Regions from separate parts of the Actinoplanes sp. NPDC004185 genome, predicted to be linked through region 1. Evidence: riboswitches for the same ligand, from Rfam matches in the RefSeq annotation. Region 1 holds a riboswitch; each other region holds the start of a gene.
What was found. Region 1 has a riboswitch for cyclic di-AMP ahead of ACWEOZ_RS03375 (coiled-coil domain-containing protein). Riboswitches for the same ligand answer to the same signal wherever they lie in the genome.

Region 1 (7,208 bases):
ACCTCAACCGGTACGGCGGAAGCCTGGTCCACGGTCCACGTGTCCCGGCCGGCTGGCGGATCGAGGCGTCGTTCCCGCTGCGGGTGGGGAACGCCGTCGCGGGCCGATGACGTCAGTGCGCGGGGCGGGTCTCCTGCAGCGCACGCAGGACGGCGTTGCTGAGGTTCTCGAGGTAGTCGTCGTCGATCGGGGTGCGCGACACCGCCAGCCGCCAGTACAGCGGGCCCAGCATCATGTCGACGGCCAGGTCGGCGTTCGTGCCGGGGGGCAGTTCGCCGCGCTCGACCGCCTGGCCCACGATCTTCTCGCCGACGGCCTGCTGGTGGGTGCGCAGGGCCCGTTGCAGCGTCTCGGCGATCTTCGGGTTGCGGGCCGCCTCGGCCATCAGGTCCGGGATGATCTGTGACGCGATCCGGTGCTGCAGGGCCCGGCTCACGATGAACAGCAGCAGTTGCAGATCGCCGGCGAAGCTTCCGGTGTCGGGCATCGGCACGCTACGCTCCGCCACGGCGGAGACGATCTCGAGGACCATCTCCAGCTTGTTGCTCCACCGGCGATAGATCGCGGTCTTGCCGACGCCGGCCCGGCGTGCCACCGCCTCGATGGACAGGCGCCCGTAGCCGACCTCGGCCAGCTCGTTCATGACCGCGTTGCGGATGGCCGCGGTGATGTCCCCGCGGAGCACCGCCGCTCCGGCGGGTGCACGTTTCGCTGTAACCACAGGTGCACTATACGCCAGGACGCAACGGTTGCGTTCCGGCGCTCGTTCGGCTACTTTCGGGGCTGACGTCGATACGACGCCGTTCCATCGCGGCACACTGTTTAGTGTGTTCCCGCGCAAGTCATCCAGGTCCCCCATCCCCAGCGGACCGACCAGATCGGAGCGCCCCATGCCTCAGACGGCGGTCGCCGATTCCGAGACCGGCCTGACGCTCAAGGAGCTGGCCCGCAGACACGGGCTCAGCGCGGCCGGGAAGCTGCCTTCCCTGCCCGAGTACACGCGTCAGCTCTGGGCGTACCGGCACTTCATCGCGTCGTACGCCAACGCCAAGGTCTCCTCGGCGCTCGGCAAGACCCGGCTCGGTGTCTTCTGGCAGGTGCTGACGCCGCTGATCAACGCGTCTGTCTACTACCTGATCTTCGGTGTCATCCTGAACACGAAGAGCGGCGTCGACAACTTCGTCGCGTACCTGTGCACCGGCGTGTTCATCTTCGGCTTCACCCAGTCGACCGTGTCGGCGGGCATCCAGGCGATCAGCGGCAACCTCGGGCTGATCCGGGCGCTGCACTTCCCGAGAGCGAGCCTGCCCCTGGCCATCACCATGGTCGAGGTCCGCAACACCATCGCCTCGCTGGCCGTGCTGATGGTCATCGTGGTCGCCTTCGGCGAGCCGATCACCCTGGAATGGTTGCTCATCCTGCCGATCTTCCTGATCCAGGCCGTGTTCAACGCCGGACTGGCGCTGGCCGGCGCCCGGCTCGGCAGCAAGTTCCCGGACGTCCGGAATCTCATCCCGTTCGTCATGCGGATGTGGTTCTACATGTCGGCGGTGCTCTACCCGGTCACCCGCTTCACCGACCACCTCAGCGGCTGGAAGCTGCACCTGGTCGAGGCCAACCCGATGCTGGTGTTCATCGACCTCATGCGGCACGCGCTGATGGAGGACGTGCCGCTCGCGGCGAGTCCCATGTTGATGTGGCTCGAGGCGATCGGCTGGACGCTCGTGGTGGGCACCGGGGGTTACGTCTACTTCTGGCGCGGAGAGAAGGGCTACGGCCGTGGCTGACAACATGACCGGCAGCGACCGGCGCGATCCGACGGTCATCGTCGACAACGCCCACGTGGTCTACCGGATCCAGCAGTCGGCGAGCCCGGGCAGCGGCAGCCCGCTCGCCAGCTTCAAGCGGCTCGTCACCCGCACCAAGCCGGCGACCATGCGCGAGGTGCACGCCATCAAGGGTGTGAGCTTCGTCGCGTACAAGGGTGAGGCCGTCGGCCTGATCGGCACCAACGGATCGGGCAAGTCCACGCTGCTGCGGGCGATCGCCGGGCTGCTCCCGGTCGAGCGCGGGGCGATCTACGCGGCCGGCCAGCCGTCCCTGCTCGGCGTCAGCGCCGCCCTGATGAACGACCTGCCGGGTGAGCGCAACGTGGTCCTGGGCTGCCTGGCCATGGGCATGTCCCCGGCCGAGGTCAAGAGCAAGACCCAGGACATCATCGACTTCTCCGGCATCAACGAGCGCGGTGACTTCAGCTCGCTGCCGATGCGGACGTACTCGTCCGGCATGGGGGCCCGGTTGCGGTTCGCCATCGCGGCCGCCAAGCAGCACGACGTGCTGCTCATCGACGAGGCGCTGGCCACCGGTGACGCGAAGTTCCGCCGGCGCAGCGAGCAGCGGGTCCGCGATCTGCGCGCGCAGGCCGGCACCGTCTTCCTGGTGAGCCACAGCGAGCAGTCGATCCGCGACACCTGCGAGCGGGCCATCTGGCTGGAGTCGGGCCTGATCCGCGCCGACGGCCCGACCGACGACGTGCTGAAGGAGTACGAGGCCTACGTCAAGCGGTAGGCCCCGCACCCCCTGGAGTCAGCGCATCGACATGTGCACGTGGTTGGTGTGATCGCTCGACGGGTCGCCGCCGGCACCGGAGTACGACTTCCAGCCGCTGCTGGGCAGCCAGATCCGCCGGTACCAGATGACGTAGAGGATCCCGAGCCGGCTTGCGTTGTGGATGAAGTAGTTCGCCAGCCGGTTGCCGTAGTCCTTGCTGGCCCCGGTCGCGTCGCCGCCGAAGCCGCCCTTGTCGGCCGCCCAGTCGCAGGCCCGGCCCTTCGGGTGTTCACCGCTGTTCTGGTGGCGGAAGCAGGCGATGAAGTGGTTGAAACCGTCCTTCTTCGCCTCCTGCATCGCGTGCAGGGTGCGCGGCGTGATGCAGCCGGTCGTGGTCGGGTCGTTGACGCTGCACGACTCGTCCGGCAGTGAGCCGTCGGAGTTGCGCGGTGCGGCCGCGGCCAGTGAGCTGCTGCCACCACCGCTGGAGGAACCGCCACCGGACGACGAGGAGTCGCTCGTCCCGTTGGCGGCATTGGCGGCCTTCAGCGCGGACTCGGCCTGGTTCTTGCGCTTGGCCATGACGGTGAGCTGGCGCTGCTGATCGCGGACGGCGGTGTCGATCGCCGTCTTGGCCTGCGCCTGCTGGTCCCGGCTGTCCTTCAGGTCACGCACCGCGCGGTCCTGCTTGACGGCGATGGTCTCCAGGGTCTGGGCGCGGTCCAGCATGCTGCCGGTGGAGTCGGCGGTGATCATCGCCGTCATCGGCCCGAGCCGCCCGGTGCGGTACGCCCGCTGGACGATCTCGTCCAGCGCCGCCTGCTTGGGGCCGAGCTGGGTGTCGAGCTCCTTGAGCTTGGCGGACAGCTCCTGCTGGCGCTTCTTGGAGCGGTCCAGCGCCTCCTTGGCCTCGACGAAGCCCTTGGACGCCGCCTCGAGCTGCTTGATGAGGGACTTCGAACCGCCCTCGCCGTCGTCGCCCGAGTCGCCCGGCGCGGCGAAGGGTCGGGGTGCGGCGGAGGCGGAGGTCGGGGCGGCGAGCGCCAGCCCCGAGGTGGCGACGAGGACCGCGAGGACGGTCGCTAATCGCCGGCGGACAGGGTTGAACCTCACGGACATTCCTTCCGTCGGCCGCCGACCGAGTTAGCTGACGGGTTCGGGACGGAAGCGATCCCTACCGATCGCGCGGGGGTGCGCGGATCGGATTCACCCCATTACTCGAGTGGTTCCCCGGCTCGCCGTGCGGCGATTAGGCGGCGGTCTGCGCTGAGACCGTGACGAACACTACCCAGCAATGCTAGGAATCGACAGTCGTCACACCGAGCGCAATCGATCGTGCACACAAGGTGAGGGACGGCGGAAAGAATGCAACGACTCACATTAATGCGTCGTTACGGGCTATGACCTGCGTCATTTCATTGATCGGTGACGGAAAGTCGTTGCCCGGTAACCCTTTTGCCGTTCGCGGCAGCACTGCCAGTTCGGGCGTTGTCAGGTAAGCTGGCCGCCGGTCACTGCCAGAAGGCGCTGCCCCCAAGGCGCCGGCAGCCCACCATCTAATCGTCGCAAGATGAGCCGGGGAACCACAGAACTACCGGGGTGAATCCACGAGTCAGTGGTAGGGATCGCTTCCGTCCCGAACCCGTCAGCTAACCCGGCCGGTGGTCACGCGGAAGGATTCTGAATGACGGCAAGACCCCGCCGGTGGCTGATCCTCGCCCTGGCACCGCTCGCCGCGGTCACGATGATGCTCGTGCCCGCATCCCCGGCGAACGCCGGTCCGGACGGCACCAACTCCACCGCCGACGACGGCGACGACAACCCGATGCTGAACGACGTGCTGGACTCCACCGGCCGGCGTTATCTGGCGGCGAAGTCGGCCGTTGCCAAGTCGACCAAGACCCAGCTCGGTCTGGCCCTGAAGGTCAAGAACGCCGAGGCGAAGCGCGACCTGCTGCTGCCCGAGGTGGGCGCGGTCGCCGCTCAGCAGTACCGCACCGGCGGCATCTCGACCATGGGCTTCCTGCTCAACACCAGCAGCCCGGACGGCTTCCTCAAGAAAGCGGTCTCCCTGGAGGAGATCAACGCCCTCAACGACGGCAAACTGCGCGAGCTGGACCAGGCCATCGACGAGGTGACCGCCAACAAGACGCGCCTGGACCAGGAGGTCAAGGCGCAGAAGCAGAACCTCGCGCTGATGGAGAAGCAGAAGGAGTCGGCCGAGAAGGCGCTGGCCCAGGTCGGCGGCACGTCGGTCACCGGTGGCTTCGTGGACGTCAAGTCCAAGATCGCCGCGCCCGCACCGCGCAACTCCGACGGCGAGTTCGGCCCGGAGTCCTGCAACGTCGACGACCCGACCACGGGCGGCTGCATCACCGCGCGGACCTTCCACATGTACAAGGAAGTGAAGAAGGCGAAGTTCAACCGGTTCGTCGGTTGTCACCGCAACGGCGGTCCGTTCGAGCATCCCAAGGGCCGTGCCTGCGACTGGTCCCTGCAGAAGAGCGGCTTCTCACCCTGGCACAACCAGGACACCCGGGAGTACGGCAACAACCTGATGGCCTTCCTGGTGCGCAACGCCGACCGGCTCGGCATCCTCTACGTCATCTGGAACAAACAGATCTGGTTCCCGGCCACGGGCTGGAAGACGTACCACGGCCCCAGTGACCACACGGACCACGTACACGTCTCGATGCTTTAGCGCGGTGAGCGCAGAGAAGCCCCCGTCCTCCTCGCGGAGGACGGGGGCTTCTTCGTGGCAGGATCAGACGCCGGTGGCCCGGCGCACCGGGGCCCGACCGGCCGGCTGGCTGGGCGCGGGTCCCGTCGGCGGCGCCGGCGGGATCGGCAGCACGACCGGCTTCACCTGGGTGATGGTGACCTCCTTGCCGTGGTGCAGCAGGTCCAGACGCGCCGACCCACCGCCGTTGCGCAGCGAGTAGGTCACCTCGTCGGCGGTGACCTCCACCCGCAGCCGCAGGCCACGCCAGAGCAGCGAGAACTCCAGCGCGTTGATCCGGCTCGGCAGCCGGGGCGCGAAGGAGAGCTGCCCGTTGAAGTCACGCATGCCGCCCAGGCCCGCCACCAGGGCGATCCAGGAACCGGCCAGGGATGCCACGTGCACGCCGTCCCGGGCGTTCTGGTGCAGGTCGTGCAGGTCCATCAGGGCGGCCTCGCCCAGGTAGTCGTGGGCCAGCTCCAGGAAGCCCACCTCGGCGGCCATGACGGCCTGGATGCAGGCCGACAGCGACGAGTCCCGCACGGTACGGGCGTCGTAGTACGCGAAGTTGCGCGCCTTCTCCTCCGGGGTGAAGGCATCACCTCGCAGGTACATCGCCATGACCAGGTCGGCCTGCTTGACCACCTGCTTGCGGTACAGGTCGAAGTACGGGTAGTTCAGCAGCAGCGGGTACGCCTCGGGCGGGGTGTTGTCGAAGTCCCACTCCGCCAGCCGGGTGAAGCCCTCCGACTGCTGGTGCACGCCGAGCTCCCGGTCGTACGGGATGTGCACGGAAGCCGCCGCGTCCCGCCACGACGCCGACTCCTCGTCGTCCACGCCCAGCTTGCGGGCGAGCTCCGGGTGCCGCTTGGCCGCGTCCGCCGCGGCGAACATGTTCTGCTGCGCCATCAGGTTGGTGTAGACGTTGTCGTCGACCACGGCCGTGTACTCGTCCGGACCGGTGACGCCGTCGATGTGGAAGCGGCCGTGCCGGTCGTGATGCCCGAGCGAGCGCCACAGCCGGGCGGTCTCGACGAGCAGCTCCAGGCCGTAGTCGCGTTCGAATTCGAAGTCGCCCGTCGCCGAGACGTAGCGCCGCACGGCGTCGGCGATGTCCGCTCCGATGTGGAACCCGGCGGTGCCGGCCGGCCAGTACGCCGAGCACTCCTGCCCGCGGATCGTGCGCCACGGGAAGGCCGCGCCCTGCAGGCCGAGGGTCTGCGCACGCTCCCGGGCAAGATCCAGTGTGGAGTGCCGCCAGCGCAGCACGTCGGCCGCCGCGGACGGCTGCGTGTACGTCAGGGCCGGCAGCACGAAGGTCTCGGCGTCCCAGAACGTGTGACCGTCGTAACCGGGGCCGGTGAGACCCTTGGAGCCGACCGGGCGCTGCTCGGCCCGGGCGCCGGCCTGCAGGGTGTGGAAGAGGCCGAAGCGGACGGCCTGCTGCACCTCCGGGTCACCCTCGACCTTGACGTCGGAGTGGTCCCAGAACGCGTCCAGGTATTCCCGCTGCGCCTCGACCAGGCCCTCCCAGCCGTCCAGCCGGGCGCTGGCCAGAGCCGCACCCACCTGGTCACGCACGGCGGGCAGCGAGCGGTTGCTCGACCAGCCGTACGCGGCGATCTTGACGACCCGCAGCTTCTGTCCCGGCTCGAGCTTGCAGGCGACCGTGGTGCGCAGCCAGTCCGGGTGGCCCTCGGTGGTCACCGCGTGCTTGCCCGGCGTCTCCACCAGGTGCTCCATCGCCGCGGCCATCCGCAGGTCACTGGCCTTGGTGCGGTGCACGAGCAGGCCACCGGTGCGCTGCTCCAGCATCTCCTCGGCCTGCAGCGGGTGATCCAGCACCGCCGCCACCCGCGGGTCCTTGCTGGTCGCCGGGAGCTGCTCGTTGGCCACCAGCTCGGACTGCAGGATCAGCCGGGCGGAGGCGTCCAGCGGC
Region 2 (7,208 bases), on a different contig from region 1:
GCCGCGACGATGACGATGGTGGCGGCGTGCAGCTTGCGCGGGAGCCGGTCCCAGCCGAAGTACCAGAGCGCGAGGAACGTCGCCTCCAGGAAGAAGGCGAGCATGCCCTCGATCGCCAGCGTCGGGCCGAACACGTCGCCGTAGAAGCGGGCGAAGTTGCTCCAGCCCAGGCCGAACTGGAACTCCTGCACCAGCCCGGTGACCACGCCGACCGCGAAGGTGACGATGAGCAGCTTGCCGACGAGCTTGGTGAGCTGCCGGTAGCGGTCCTGGCCGGTGCGCAGCCACGCGAGCTGCAGGCCCGCGGCGGTGCCGGCCAGGCTGATCGACAGCGGCACGAAGAAATAGTGGTAGATCGTCACGACCGCGAACTGCAGCCGGGTCAGCTCGAGCACGTCCACGGATGGCCCCCTCTACGACGTTCCGTAGTAGATACTACGCCTCGTAGTACGACACTGTGCAGTAGAGTGGGTCACATGGCTTTGGGAGACCTCGAACGTGAGGTCATGACGCAGTTGTGGAACGCCGGCGAGCCGCTGACCGTGCGCCAGGTGCACGAACGGCTGAGCGGCGACCGCGAGCTGGCGTACACGACCGTGATGACCGTGCTGGACCGGCTGGCCAAGAAGGGTGTCGTCACCCAGCAGCGCGCCGACCGGGCGTACCGCTATGCCCCCGCGCAGTCGCGCGAGGAGATGACCGCCGCCCTGATGCTCGACGCCCTCAGCGCGGCGCCCGACGGCGTGCGGGACGCGGCCCTGGCCCACTTCGTCGGCCGGATCGACCCGTCGGCCCTGACCGCGGCCATCGAGGCGGCACGCAAGGACCGGGCCTGACGCTGTGACCGCGTTGCTGCTCGGTGCGCTCGGGCTGACCCTGTCGCTCGTGGTGCCGGGCATCCTGGCCGGCGCGCGCTGGCCCGACCGGGCGCCCGCGGCAGCCGTCGCGCTCTGGCAGAGCATCACCCTCACGGGGGTCCTGTGCGCGCTCGGCGTGGTCCTGGCCGGATCGCAGGAGCTGGTCAGTGAGCTGGGCTCCGACCGTCCGGTGGGTGCGGCCGCGCTGATCTTCGCGCTGGCCGTCGCCACGGTGATCATCGTGCGGCTGCTGGTGTCGCTCGTCCGGGTGAGCATCCGGTCCCGGGCCCGCCGGTCCCGGCACCGGCTGCTGGTCGACCTGCTGGACAGCGCCGAGCGCCACGGTGAGCTGCCGGCCGAGGTGCCCGCCGGGCTGCGGGTGCTGGACGGGCCGCTGCCGTTCGCATACTGCCTGCCGGGCCGTTCGCCGCGCGTGGTGCTCAGCGACGGTGCGCTGCGGGTGCTCGACGCCGAGCAGGTCGCCGCGGTGATCGCGCACGAGCAGACCCACCTGCGGCACCGGCACGACGTGGTCATGGAGTCGTTCACCGCGTTCTACCGGGCGGTGCCGCGGCCACTGCGCAGCCGGGCGCCGCTCGACGCCGTACACCTGCTGCTCGAGATGGTCGCCGACGACGCGGCCCGGCGGCGCTGCGGCGCGACGCCGCTGCGCACGGCGTTGGCGCTGCTCAGCGACGCGGTCAGCCCGGACGCCCCGGCGGAGCTCGGCAGCGCGGCGGCGGAGCGCCGGCGCCGGCTCGACCGGCTGAATGTCAGTGATCCGCGCCCGGTCACCGTGGGCCTGAGCCTGGCCGCGGCCACCGGCGCGGTCGGTCTGCTGGTGTTACCCACAGTGATTCTGGTATTGCCGTGGCTGGACCGGGCGCTCTCCGCCTGGCCGCTTTGACGGCTACTTTTCTTACGCTGCGTCAAGCAATGGTCGGCGCAGTGTGTCCTGATACCGCCGGGTTCAATTCGTCGTTGATCGGGAGTACGGTAATGCCCGGCTCGGCAGTCCCCCCTCGTCCCAACCCGGGCGAACTGACGGGCCACCGCCTAATCGTCGCGAGACGAACCGGGGACCCAGGAGTTCTGGGGTTAAGCCACCAGCAGCACGGTGGCCGGGCGCGCTTCCCGCCCGCACCCGTCAGCTAACCCGGTCGGCGGCCGAGGGAAGAAAGGACACTGCACCTACGTGAAACGGATTGAGGCGCGCAGCGCCGCAATTCTGCGCAGCATCGCCTGCGCCGTCGCCGCGGTCGGGATTCTTCTCACTCCCGGGGTGGCGAATGCGACACCGTCCCCGTCGAGCATCGAAAAGCAGATCGACGAGCAGTGGAACAAGCTGGAACCGGTCATCGAGCAGTACAACAACGTGCACAACCAGCTGCTCAAGAACCAGGCCCAGCTCCGGAAGATCGACAAACGGCTCGCACCGCTGGAGCTGGAGGTCGACCTGGCCATGTCGCAGGTGGGCAACATGGCGGGACAGGCCTACATGCAGGGCTCGCCCAGCGCCATGAAGGCCATGGTCGTCAGTGGCTCGCCGACCGGTCTGACCGAGAAGCTCACGTTCCTCGACCAGATCAGCCGGCACCAGCGTGAGTCGGTCTCGGGCGCCGCGAAGCTGCGCGACCAGCTCGCGGGCGACAAGCGCGACCTGGACACCCTGACCAAAGCCGTGGCGGCGCGCGACAAGGCGCTGGCACAGCAGAAGAAGGACATCCAGAAGAAGGTCGACGAGCTGCAGAAGCTGCGGATCAGGGCGTACGGCGCGGCCGGCGTCTCCGACGGCGCGTTCAAGACCGGCCCGTGCCCGGTCGACTACACCGACGACAAGGGCGGCCGGGCGGCGCAGAAGGCGTGCGACCTCATCGGCAAGCCCTACATCTTCGGTGCGGAGGGGCCGGGCGGCTACGACTGCTCCGGCCTGACCAAGGTGGCCTGGGCGGTGGCCGGGGTGCATCTCGAGCACTTCACCGGTGACCAGATCCATGCGGGCCGCGCGGTGAGCCGCAGCCAGCTGCAACCGGGCGACCTGATCTTCTACGGCAGCCCGGTGCACCACGTCGGCATCTATGTCGGCGGCAACACGATGGTGCACGCGCCACACACGGGCGACCACGTCCGCATGGCGTCGATCGATCGCAGCGGAGCCATCACCGGCATCCGCCGCCCGACCGGCTGAGGCCCGCACTCGGAGTTCTCGGCCGGTTTTCGGTTTTCCACCGGTCTGTCGAACGTGCCGTTCCGACAGACCGGTGGGACTCCGGAGCCTCGGCGGCGCTGCATTGACCGACATCGAGCTCTCCTTTCCGCGGCCAGAGTTGGCTACGGTCGGAAGATGTCTCCTGCTGCGGTGATACTGGTCGGTCTCGGTGGCGTCATCATCGGCGTGGCAACGACGTGGTGGTGGGGTGTTCGGCCCGCCAAGCAGGCCCTGGTCACCCTCGACCGATCCCGTGGTGACATCGATGATCAGATGCTGACGCTGCTGGCGTTGACATATGTCGACGCGGACGGAGAGCGCCGCCGATCTTTGCTGCTCGGGCGCATCACTCACGCCTTCGGGCCGGAGACCACGAATCTCGTGTTGGCTCGGGTGCCGCTCCTGCCGCACTGAGGCCGATGTGGTCGATCATCATCCTGCGAGACTGGGGGCATGTTTCCCGGCGCTTTCGTTCGCAACGTCACCGGCAACTGGGGCGACGACGGCCGGCGCTGGCTCGCGCGGCTGCCCGTTCTCGTCGAGGACGTCGCCCGGGAGTGGGGGCTCGCAGTCGGGGCGCCGTACCCGTTGAGTTTCAACTATGTCGCGCCGGCGCGGCGGGCCGACGGGTCGCCGGCCGTGCTCAAGCTCGGCCTGGCCGCCGCCGGCCACGTCGCGCTGGAGGCCGACACGCTCGGCTTCTTCGGCGGCCGGGCCGCGGTCGAGGTGCTGGCCCGCGATGACAACCGGGGCGCGCTGCTGCTGGAGCGGGCCGAGCCCGGCGGGACGCTGCGGGCCCTGGTCCGCGAGCACGACGAGCAGGCCACGGCCGTGCTCGTCGACATGATGCGGCGTCTGCACCGGCCGGCGCCGGAGGGGCTGGTGCTGGAGGAGCTGTCCTCCCGCGTCGCGGCGTTCGACGCGCATCTGGCCCGGTTTCCCGGCGACGACCCGTTGCCGCGGCGCCTGGTCGAGCAGGCCCGGGCGCTCCTGGCCGACTTGTGCGCCTCGGCCTCGCGGCGGGTGGTCCTGCACGGGGATCTGCACCACGAGAACGTGCTGGCCGCGGCCCGGGAGCCGTGGCTGGCGATCGACCCGCACGGCGTCCTCGGTGATCCCGGCTACGAGGTCGGGGCGGTGCTCTACAACCCGTTCGGCGGTGACGAGCCGGTGCTGGAGCTGCTGCCGGCCCGGGTGGAGCAGTTCGCCGACGGCCTCGGCATGCCCGTCGACCGGGTGGTCGCCTGGGGGTTCGTGCAGGCGGTGCTCTCCGAGGTCTGGGACGCCCAGGGCGGCTCCGGCCGGCCCGGTCAGGCGCTGCGGGTGGCGCTCAAGCTGGCGCCGCGCCTCTGAGCAGGCTCAGCAGCCGCACCAGCTCGGCGCGCTCGGCGGCGGTCAGTGGTGCGAGCAGTTCGTCCTGGATGGCCTCGGCCCGTGCCGCCAGCTCGCGGGCGCGTGCCTGGCCGCGGTCGGTGATCGTCACGACGTTGCGGCGCTTGTCGGCCGGGTCCGGGCTGCGCTCGACGTAGCCGTCCGCGGTCAGCTCGTTGAGCACAGCGACCATGTCGCTGAGGTGGATGCGGGTGCGCCGGCCCAGCTCGGCCTGGCTGGCCGGCCCGTCGAGCAGGGTCTCCAGCAGCCGGTAGTGGTAGCCGCGGGCGCCGACCTCGGCGAATCGCTCGGTGACCAGGCGCCCGGCGTGGGCGGCGGTCTGGGTCAGCAGCCAGCTGGGAAGGTGCTCCATGTGCCGACTCTAACATTTGCTCGACTAACGTTAGGCGGACTAACGTTATTCGTATGAACGATATCGTGCCGTACCGGATCGACGTCCCGCAGGCCGACCTCGACGACCTGGCCGACCGCCTCGACCGCACCCGCTGGCCCGAGGAGCTGCCGGATGCCGGCTGGGACTACGGCATCCCGCTGGCCCGCGTACGCGAACTCGCCGACCACTGGCGCCACGGATACGACTGGCGGCGGCACGAGGCCGAGCTGAACGAGTCCCCGCAGTTCCGCACCGAGATCGACGGCCAGCGCGTCCACTTCCTGCACGTCCGCTCGGCCGACCCGGACGCGTTGCCGCTGCTGCTCCTGCACGGCTGGCCGGGCTCGGTGCTGGAGTTCCGGGCCCTGACCGGCCTGCTGTCCGAGCACTTCCACCTGGTCGTGCCCTCGCTGCCCGGCTTCGGCTTCTCCGGGCCGACCGGGGAACGCGGCTGGGACCTGCACCGCATCGCCCGGGCCCTGGCCGAGCTGATGACCCGGCTCGGCTATCCGCGGTTCGGCGCGCACGGGGGCGACTGGGGCTCCGGCGTCGCCCGCGCGCTCGGCGCCGCCGTTCCGGACCGGGTCGTCGGCGTACACGTCAACTATCTGCCCACGCCCGGCCCGGCGACCGGCCTGACCGGTGCGGATCGTGACCGGGCCGAGCGGACCGCGGCGTTCGCCGCGAACCGGCCCGGCTATCAGGTGCTGCAGGCGACCCGGCCGCAGACCATCTCGTACGCGCTGACCGACTCGCCCGTCGGCCAGCTCGCCTGGATCGCCGAGAAGTTCACCGAGTGGGTCGACCCGGCCTCCACCATCAGCGACGACGTCCTGCTCACCGACGTGTCGATCTACTGGTTCACCCGGACGGCGGGCTCGTCGGCCCGGCTGGCCAAGGAGAGCGGCTCCGGCCCGCCCTGCCAGGTGCCGATGGGTGTGGCTGTCCTGCCGCACGACATCGTGCTGAGCGTGCGCCCGCTGGCCGAGCGCCTCTTCGACATCCGGCACTGGACGGAGCTGCCGCGCGGCGGGCACTTCGCGGCGCTGGAGGTGCCGGTCGAGCTGGCCGCCGACATCCGCGCCTTCTTCCGTGGCCCGGTGATCTCGCCCTCACCGTAGTGCGGGTCGCGCGTCGCGGCGCCGGCACGGGGAAGAGTGGGGGCATGCGACTCGATCTCAGCGGCAGGACTGCTCTCGTCACCGGCTCGACCCAGGGCATCGGCCTTGCGATCGCCACCGGCCTGGCCGCCGCCGGCGCCCGGGTGGCGATCAACGGCCGGGACCGGGACAAGGTGCTCGCCGTGCTCCCGAGCGACGGTGACTTCGTCGCCGCCCCGGCCGATCTGACCACTGACGACGGTGTCGCCGCGCTGCTGGAGGCGGTGCCGGAGGCCGACATCCTCATCAACAACCTCGGCATCTTCGGCGCCCGGCCGGCGTTGGAGATCACCGACGCCGAGTGGCGGCAGTACTTCGAGGTCAACGTGCTGGCGGCGGTCCGGCTGACCCGGGCGTACCTGCCGGGTATGCGCGAGCGCGGCTGGGGCCGGATCCAGTACATCGCGAGCGACTCCGCGGTGGTGACGCCGGCCGAGATGATCCACTACGGCATGACCAAGACCGCGCTGCTGGCGGTCTCCCGCGGCTTCGCCAAGGAGGCGGCCGGCAGCGGCGTGACGGTGAACAGCGTGATCGCCGGGCCCACCCACACCGCCGGCGTCGAGGAGTTCGTCTATCAGCTCGTGGACCGAGACCTGCCCTGGGACGAGGCGCAGCGCGAGTTCATGCGCTTGCACCGGCCGCAGTCGCTGCTGCAGCGCCTGATCGAGCCCGAGGAGATCGCCAACATGGTGGTCTACCTGAGCTCCGCGCAGGCCTCGGCGACCACCGGCGGCGCGCTGCGCGTCGACGGCGGTTACGTCGACGCGATCCTGCCCTGACCGGGGCCGGCCCGGCCGGACCGCGGGACACACCACGGTCCGGCCGGTCCGGCTCAGTCGCGCAGCCGGCGGTAGGCGCGCGCCGACAGCGGCAGGAAGATCGCGGTGAGCAGCAGCGGCCAGCCGACCGCGAGCCACACCGCCCCGCCGGCCAGCGGTCCCTCGGTGATCCCGGTCGGATTGCCGAAGAGCTCCCGCGCGGCCGACGCGGTCGCGGACAACGGGTTCCAGGCGGCGATCGCGCCCAGCCAGCCCGGCATCGTCTCGGCGGACACGATCGCGGTGGACAGGAAGCCGATCGGCCAGACCAGCACCTGCACGGCCATCGTGGCGCCCTCGCCGCGGAAGCTCAGGCCCACGAAGATGCCGATCCACAGCATGGCGAACCGGAGCAGGAGCAGGAGCAGCACGGCAGCCGCGGCGGACGCCGCGCCG
Region 3 (7,208 bases), on a different contig from region 1:
GGCCGCCCCGGCGTGGTGCCTCGTCCCACTCGTCCTCGTCGTAAGGGTCCTGGGCGGCCCGGCTCTGAGCAGCCCGGCTCTGGGCAGCCCGACTTTGCGCGGCCCGGCTCTCGGCCGCACGACCCTGGGCCGCACGGCTCTGGGTGCCTCGGCTCTGGGCCGCACGGCCGTCGGTGGCACGGTCCTCAGTGGCGCGCCCTCGCGGCTCGCGCGTGAGCTTCTCCGCCCGCTGGTCCGGCAGCTCGCGGTCGCGGGTCCGGCGGTCGCGCGTCCGGCGGCCTTCCGGCTCGCCGTCCTGGGTGTCGCGGTCCTGCTTGGCGCGGGCCCGCGACTCGCGGCCCGGCTTCTCCCGGGCCGGGTGCGACGGCGGCTCCTGGTCGTCCTCGGCCTCGCGGCGCCGGTCACGGGCCGGCCGGCCGCCGTCCAGGACCTGCAGCGCGGGACGGAACGGATCGGTGTTACGACCGGTGCGCGGCGACCGGGTGCGCTGATCTCCCTCGCGCACGGTCCGGCCGCGCGGAGTGTAGGCCCGCGCGTCGCCGATGCCGCCGAAACCGCGGGCCCGGTCGTCCTCACGCCCGGAGCCGTCGGCCGGCGGCAGGTCAGCAGAAGCGCCGCGCCGGGGCTCCTGGCCCCGGCGCGGTGTCCCGTCGGCGCGGGGCGGCATGCGTTACCGCCCGGTCGCCGAGGTGGCGGATTCCTGCGCGGTCACGGCCACCTCGCCGCTGCCCGGCTTCGGCACCCCGAAGACCTTGCCGTCGGGCAGCCGGATGTACGCCGGGTTGTCGGCCTTGACCAGGCCCAGCCGGCGGGCGGCGGCGTCCAGGCTGCCCGGGCTGTTGTTGGCGGCGATCTCGTTCTCCAGCTCCTGCTGCTGGGTGTCCAGCTTGGCCTGCTGCTTCTGCAGCGTGTCGATCCGGAACGAGTTCTCCGCCGTCTTGGTGTTGATCAGCAGGATCCCGAGCACCCCGGCCACGACGACCGCCACCACGAGCGCGATGAACGGCGCCCGCGGAGCGTTGATCGGCGCGGGCGGCGCCACCCGCAGGCGCGGGGTCGTGATCGGGTCACGCTGCTGCTCGGCGTTGAGCTTGAGGGCGGTGGCACCCTGAACGGCGCCACTCTGGACAGCGCTGTCCCGGTTGGTACCGGCCGTCGGGTTGCGGCGTGCCCCCCGGACGCCTCCGCCCGTGGTCGTACCGGTCGTCTTGCCCGCCGGCGTGCGCCGGCCCTTGCCACCCTGCTCCGTGGTCCGGCCCCCCGACCGCGGCGCAGTGGTCATGCGCTCGCTCAATGCCCCTCCCCCTCCTGGCGTTCCCCCGGGCGTAACCGCCCTTGTCCCCCGTGCGTTGTAGACAGTCGGGACCGTTCGCGGGCGGTCCCGGCCGTCTGGTCGTGCTGGTCGATCCGTTCCACCGCGCGCAGCTTCACCGAAGCCGCCCGCGGGTTCTCCGCCACCTCCGCCGCGCTGGGCAGCTCCGACCCGCGGGTCAGGAGCCGCACCGAAGGGCCCGTTCCGGGCAGTTCGACCGGCAGGTCGATCGGCCCGGTGCTGCGCGCCCTCGCGGCGAAGGCGCGCTTGACGATCCGGTCCTCCAACGATTGATACGACATCACCACAAGGCGCCCCTTCGGGGCCAAGCTGTCCAATGCCGCGGGAACCGCCGCCTCGACCGCGGCGAGTTCCGCATTTACCTCAATACGTAGCGCCTGAAACGTTCTTTTCGCGGGATTTCCACCCGTTCGCCGCGCGGCGGCCGGAATGGCGTCCCGGACCAGGTCCGCGAGGCGGGACGACGAGACGATCCGGCCCTTCGCCCGCTCCTTGACGATCGCCGAGACGACCCGGGTGGCGAACTTCTCCTCGCCGTACACCCGCAGGATGCGGACGAGCTCGCCCGGCTCGTAGCCGTTGACGACCTCCTCCGCGGTGATCCCCCGCGACTGGTCCATCCGCATGTCCAGCGGCGCGTCCCGGGCGTAGGCGAACCCACGGTCCGGCTCGTCCAGCTGCAGCGACGAGACACCGAGGTCGAACAGGCCACTGTGGAAGTGCTGGTGACCGAGGTCGGCCAGCACCGCCGGCAGCTCGTCGTAGACCGCGTGCACGAAGTGGGTCCGGTCCGCGAACCGTGCCAGCCGCTGCCGGGAGTGCGCGAGTGCCTCGGTGTCCCGGTCGAGTCCGATCAGGACCACGTCCGGGTGCCGTTCCAGCACGGCCTCGGCGTGCCCGCCCAGGCCCAGGGTGAAGTCCACGTGCACCGCACCCGGCAGCGCGAGCGCGGGGGCGAGCAACTCGAGGCAGCGCTCGAGCAAGACCGGCACGTGTGTGCCGCGAAGCTCGCCCATCCTGACCCCCATTGCCTGCTCTTTCCGCGCTCACCCGGTCCGACCCGCACCGATTCCCGGTGCCGGCACCACCCGGTCGTCCGTCCGTACCGCCAGATCCCCATCCGCTCGTGCCCGTTGCCATCGGGCGCGCCCGACCGGACACACGCCTGGCACCGGGGAAGAGGCGCCAGGAGCGGGAGCGGCTGGAGATCTCGCAGTACGGCGGCAGTGACGTCCGGGCCGTTTCACTGGCCCACAGGTGCCACGCCTCACAATCCGCCGGGCAGCACCCCCTCCTCGATGTCGGCGAAGTCGTCCTCGCTCGCCGAGAGGTACTGCTCCCAGGACTGCTTGTCCCAGATCTCCACCCGCGTGCTCGCGCCGATCACCACGAGCTCGCGGTTCAGCGCCGCATACTCCCGAAGATGTGCCGGGATGGTGACCCGGCCCTGCTTGTCGGGGATCTCGTCGTGCGCACTGGCGAAGAACACCCGGCTGTAGGCCCGGGCGGCCTTGTGGGTGACCGGCTGTTCGCGCAGCTGGTCGGCGATCCGCTGGAACTCCGGCATCGGGAAGACGTACAGGCAACGCTCCTGCCCCTTGGTGATCACGACACCTCCCGCCAACTCGTCGCGGAACTTCGCCGGAAGGATCAGTCGGCCCTTGTCGTCCAGGCGCGGGGTGTGCGTGCCGAGGAACATCGGCCCAACCCCCCTGCCCCGGGCGCCGCCGCAGAGCCAGCTCTGTGCGGATCACCTGTCGTCTGGGCCGGCAAATCCCCTCGGATTCAGCTCCTCCTCAGGCCCTGCCACTGCGCTCCACTCTACTCCACTTCCCTCCACTCGCAACCAGAATGACGGCTTCCGCGAAGCCGATTCGCGGATGTATCCGCACGTCAGAGCCGGTGGAGTGGAAGTGGAGGGCCGGGCGGGCCGCGCCATGGTCCACTTTCCGACATGCCGCCCACCCGGGCATGAAAGTCCCCCGAATTCGGGCGTTCGGGAAGGCCCGGCTGCCCTTCGGCACCCCATCGGGGAGGAAAGTGGAGGAGAAAAGGGAGCGGACATGACAGTGGGGCGCGACCCGTACCGGGTCGCGCCCCACTGAACTGTCGTACTGCTTTTACCAGGTGCTGTCGTGACCGTACCGCTGAGCCGAACTCAGACGAGGCGGCGCACGACGTAGTTCTTGCCGTAGATCTTCTGCTTCTTGACCTTGTCACCGGTGTGCGGCGCAGCCCACATGTAGCCGCCGCCCGCGTAGATGGCGACGTGGGTGCCGTACGAGCCGGAGCGGAAGACCAGGAGGTCGCCGGCCTTCTTGTTGCCCTTACTGACCGACTTGCCGGACTTCTGCTGCGAGTTGGCCTTGTGCGGCAGCTTCTTGCCGGCGGCCTTGCGGTAGACGTACATCGTGTAGCCGGAGCAGTCGAATCGGCTGGGGCCCGACGCGCCGAACTTGTACCGCTTGCCCTTGTGCTTCTTGGCCTCGGCCAGAATCTTGGCCCCACTGGCCTTGACGGTGATCCGGGTCGACGGCGTGGCGACCGACTTGTAGCCCTTGGTGCCGGCGAACAGGGTGCGGTAGTACGCCGACGTCGAGGGCTTGCTCCAGAACGACACCGCGCCCTTGGAGTTGACCGACTTCGTCTGATAGGTCTTCCACGCCTTGCCGGCCTTGGACCTGATCTGGAGCCGGACCCGGCCACCGGTGACGGCCTTGCCGGTCTTCGGGTCGATCAGCTTGGTGGTCACCTTGACCGTGGAGCCCCAGCCGATCGACTTCCTGCTGTACGAGGTCTTCGCCTTGGGCTTCACTGTCGCCGCCGCAGCCGCGGTGACGGGAGCGGGAGCGGCGGTTGCCGGTGCGGTGGCGACCAACTGGCTGGCACCGAGGCAGAGACCCAGAGACAGAGCGACGGGACCGGCGCCAGTGGTACGACGACGCCGGTGCGAGGTGCTTTCGTGCACGGTAGAGAGATCCCTCCGGCACGCCTGCGAGGTTAGCTGTCGGGTTCGGGCGGGAAGGTTGCCCGGCCACCGCTGGTGGCTTCACCCCAAGGTCCCGGTGGTACGCCGCGAGTGGCGCGTACCCCGTGGACCGAATCTGGGTCCCCCGTCCCTGCCCCCGTATGCCTGTGTTGTCGTTCGCGTTCCTGTGGTCGCGCCGCTCGGACCGGGGCAGGGCTCGGCGTGGTCCGGTGCGGTGCGAGCGGCGAGCGGGCGCTCACCGGCTCACCCTTGCTACCCGATTTCCGTCCGGACTGCAGGGCTACGGCTCGCTACTCTCCGTACTTGGCATAGAAAACGGTGTCCGGTTTGTGACCTCCGCGTGACAAATGCCAGTGCACCTTGTGATGAGGCGATCACTTTCGGTCGAAGGTTACGGGTGAAACACAACACATAAAAAGCCCCACCGAGGTCGATCATGGGCCGGACCGAGGTCGGGAGAATGTGACCGTAAACGCCCCCACCGGCGCAAACTCGGCGACAGGCGACGTAGTGGAGATCATCCGTTCGGCCGATGGGGTGGCCCGGCGGCGGACACCCCCGGACGGACCCCGGGGCCACTCGACGTAGTGTCCGTTTCCGGTACCCTCGTCGCCGTGACGGACGGGAAGATGCCCCTACGGGCCAAGGTCGCGACCTCCGTGTCGCGAACCGCTGCGGCGCTCTCACGGGCGGCCGGCCGCGGCGACGGCTCGGTGATCGGCGGGTGGATCGGTCTCAAGATCGATCCCGACCTGCTGAAGAACCTCGCCGCCGGTCGCGCGATCGCGCTGGTCTCGGGCACCAACGGCAAGACGACCACGACCCGGTTCACCGCGGCCGCCCTCGGCGTACTGGGCCCGGTCGCCACCAACTCCTTCGGTGCCAACATGCCCACCGGGCACACCTCGGCCCTGGCCAAGGCCGGTGCCACCCCGTTCGCGGTGCTCGAGGTCGACGAGCACTACCTGGCCCGGGTCATCGACGAGACCACCCCGCGGGTGGTGGCCCTGCTCAACCTCTCGCGCGACCAGCTCGACCGGGCCAAGGAAGTCGCCATGATGGCCCAGATGTGGCGGACCGCCCTGGCCGCCCACCCCGACGTGCACGTGGTCGCCAACGCCGACGACCCGATGGTGGTCTGGGCGGCGGTCAACACCGCGCACGTCGTCTGGTTCAGCGCCGGCCAGCGCTGGCACGACGACTCGTTCGTCTGCCCGGAGTGCGGCTCGCCGATCGAACGCGCCAACGGCGACTGGCGCTGCACCGGGTGCCCGCTGCGCCGCCCGCAGGCCCAGTGGACCGTCGAGGACGACGGCGTCATCGACCCCCGCGGCGACTGGCACCTGGTCAAGCTCCAGCTGCCCGGGCACGTCAACCTGGGCAACGCCGCCACCGCGCTGGCCGTGGCCGCCGAGTTCGGCGTCCGCCCGATAGAGGCCGTCCCCCGGCTGGCCGGCGTCGCCTCGGTGGCGGGCCGCTACGCCCAGGTCGAACGCGACGGCCGCAACATCCGGCTGCTGCTGGCCAAGAACCCGGCCAGCTGGCTCGAGGCGTTCGACATGGCCGAGGTGGCCCCCACCCTGCTGTCGATCAACGCCCGCGACCCCGACGGCTTCGACACGTCCTGGCTCTACGACGTCGACTTCTCCCCGCTGCGCGGCCGGCAGGTGCTGATCACCGGCGACCGGGCCTACGACCTGGCGGTCCGGCTGGAAGTGAACGATGTCGCCTTCCGGCACGTGCATACCTTCGACGAGGCGGTGCAGGCCAGCCCGCCCGGTCGCCTCGAAGTGATCGCCAACTACACGGCGTTCCAGGACATCCGAGCGGAGTTGGACCGTGTCAACTGAGAGCACTCTGCGGATCGTCTGGATCTACCCGGACCTGCTGTCGACGTACGGCGATCGGGGGAATCTGCTGATCCTGGGGCGCCGCGCGGCGCTGCGAGGCATCCCGGTGGAGACGTACGAGGTCCGCTCGGACCAGGCCATGCCCACCACCGCCGACATCTACCTGATCGGCGGCGGCGAGGACGGCCCGCAGGCCCTGGCCGCCCAGCGCCTGATCGCCGACGGCGGCCTGCACCGGGCCGTCCACCAGGGCGCGGCCGTGCTCGCCGTGTGCGCCGGCTACCAGCTGTTCGGCAGCTCGTTCTTCGCCAAGGGCGCCAAGTGCGCCGGCCTGGACCTGCTCGACCTGAGCTCGGACCGGGGCGAGACACGCGCGGTGGGCGAGGTTCGCGGCGACATCGATCCCCGGCTAGGGTTGCCCCCGTTGACCGGATTCGAGAACCACGGCGGCCGGACCCACCTGGGTCCCGGAGTGGCACCCCTGGCCCGGGTGACCGCCGGCATCGGCAACGACGGCCAGACCGAGGGCGCCTGGCACGGCAAGATCCTCGGCACCTACGCGCACGGCCCGGCGCTGGCCCGCAACCCAGCGATAGCCGATCTGCTACTGCGCTGGGCGATCGGCGCGGATAGTCTTCAAGCGCTCGACGACACCTGGGCCGACCGGCTCAGAGGCGAGCGGCTCGCCGCGGCAGGCGCCGCCTGAGCACCACAGGCGCCGATCACCAGACCTGGACGACGAGACCTTAGGGGTACGCCTGCATGACTGACACCCTGATCGCCCCGCGGGGCATCGCCACCCCCGCCACGGACCCTCAGGTCAGCACGCAGCACCCGACGACCCCGCTCGGCTGGCGGCGCCGGCTCACCCGCGTCGGCATCCTGGCCGCCGTCATCGCCGCCCTGGGCGTGGCGGCAGCGGTCCTGCCGTTGCAGGCCATCGCGGACTCGGTCGTCGGCCTCGGCCCGGCGGCAGCCGTCGCGATCGCGGTGGTGGGCGGCCTGCTCCTGTCGGTGCTCGTCCCCCGTACCGCCA

Region 2: another riboswitch for cyclic di-AMP. It lies ahead of ACWEOZ_RS16635 (C40 family peptidase); the one in region 1 lies ahead of ACWEOZ_RS03375 (coiled-coil domain-containing protein).
Region 3: another riboswitch for cyclic di-AMP. It lies ahead of ACWEOZ_RS19255 (C40 family peptidase); the one in region 1 lies ahead of ACWEOZ_RS03375 (coiled-coil domain-containing protein).

Annotation. Positions count from the first base shown of each region.
Region 1 covers NZ_JBSGFR010000002.1:263,078-270,285, reverse strand. Annotated here, with positions in the region: gene ACWEOZ_RS03400 (sensor histidine kinase) at 1-110, shown strand, start outside; gene ACWEOZ_RS03395 (TetR/AcrR family transcriptional regulator) at 113-721, opposite strand; gene ACWEOZ_RS03390 (ABC transporter permease) at 891-1,787, shown strand; gene ACWEOZ_RS03385 (ABC transporter ATP-binding protein) at 1,792-2,568, shown strand; gene ACWEOZ_RS03380 (coiled-coil domain-containing protein) at 2,587-3,669, opposite strand; cyclic di-AMP (ydaO/yuaA leader) riboswitch at 3,667-3,816, opposite strand; cyclic di-AMP (ydaO/yuaA leader) riboswitch at 4,094-4,229, shown strand; gene ACWEOZ_RS03375 (coiled-coil domain-containing protein) at 4,235-5,251, shown strand; gene ACWEOZ_RS03370 (glycoside hydrolase family 65 protein) at 5,315-7,208, opposite strand, start outside.
Region 2 covers NZ_JBSGFR010000014.1:73,150-80,357, reverse strand. Annotated here, with positions in the region: gene ACWEOZ_RS16650 (cytochrome ubiquinol oxidase subunit I) at 1-401, opposite strand, end outside; gene ACWEOZ_RS16645 (BlaI/MecI/CopY family transcriptional regulator) at 477-836, shown strand; gene ACWEOZ_RS16640 (M56 family metallopeptidase) at 841-1,764, shown strand; cyclic di-AMP (ydaO/yuaA leader) riboswitch at 1,901-2,038, shown strand; gene ACWEOZ_RS16635 (C40 family peptidase) at 2,053-3,045, shown strand; gene ACWEOZ_RS16630 (hypothetical protein) at 3,202-3,480, shown strand; gene ACWEOZ_RS16625 (aminoglycoside phosphotransferase family protein) at 3,520-4,419, shown strand; gene ACWEOZ_RS16620 (MarR family winged helix-turn-helix transcriptional regulator) at 4,397-4,810, opposite strand; gene ACWEOZ_RS16615 (epoxide hydrolase family protein) at 4,873-5,952, shown strand; gene ACWEOZ_RS16610 (SDR family NAD(P)-dependent oxidoreductase) at 5,997-6,773, shown strand; gene ACWEOZ_RS16605 (ABC transporter permease) at 6,827-7,208, opposite strand, start outside.
Region 3 covers NZ_JBSGFR010000017.1:94,651-101,858, forward strand. Annotated here, with positions in the region: gene ACWEOZ_RS19235 (penicillin-binding transpeptidase domain-containing protein) at 1-667, opposite strand, end outside; gene ACWEOZ_RS19240 (FtsB family cell division protein) at 671-1,282, opposite strand; gene rsmH (16S rRNA (cytosine(1402)-N(4))-methyltransferase RsmH) at 1,291-2,349, opposite strand; gene mraZ (division/cell wall cluster transcriptional repressor MraZ) at 2,601-3,032, opposite strand; gene ACWEOZ_RS19255 (C40 family peptidase) at 3,492-4,148, opposite strand; cyclic di-AMP (ydaO/yuaA leader) riboswitch at 4,329-4,449, opposite strand; gene ACWEOZ_RS19260 (Mur ligase family protein) at 4,952-6,172, shown strand; gene ACWEOZ_RS19265 (type 1 glutamine amidotransferase) at 6,162-6,878, shown strand; gene ACWEOZ_RS19270 (TVP38/TMEM64 family protein) at 6,935-7,208, shown strand, end outside.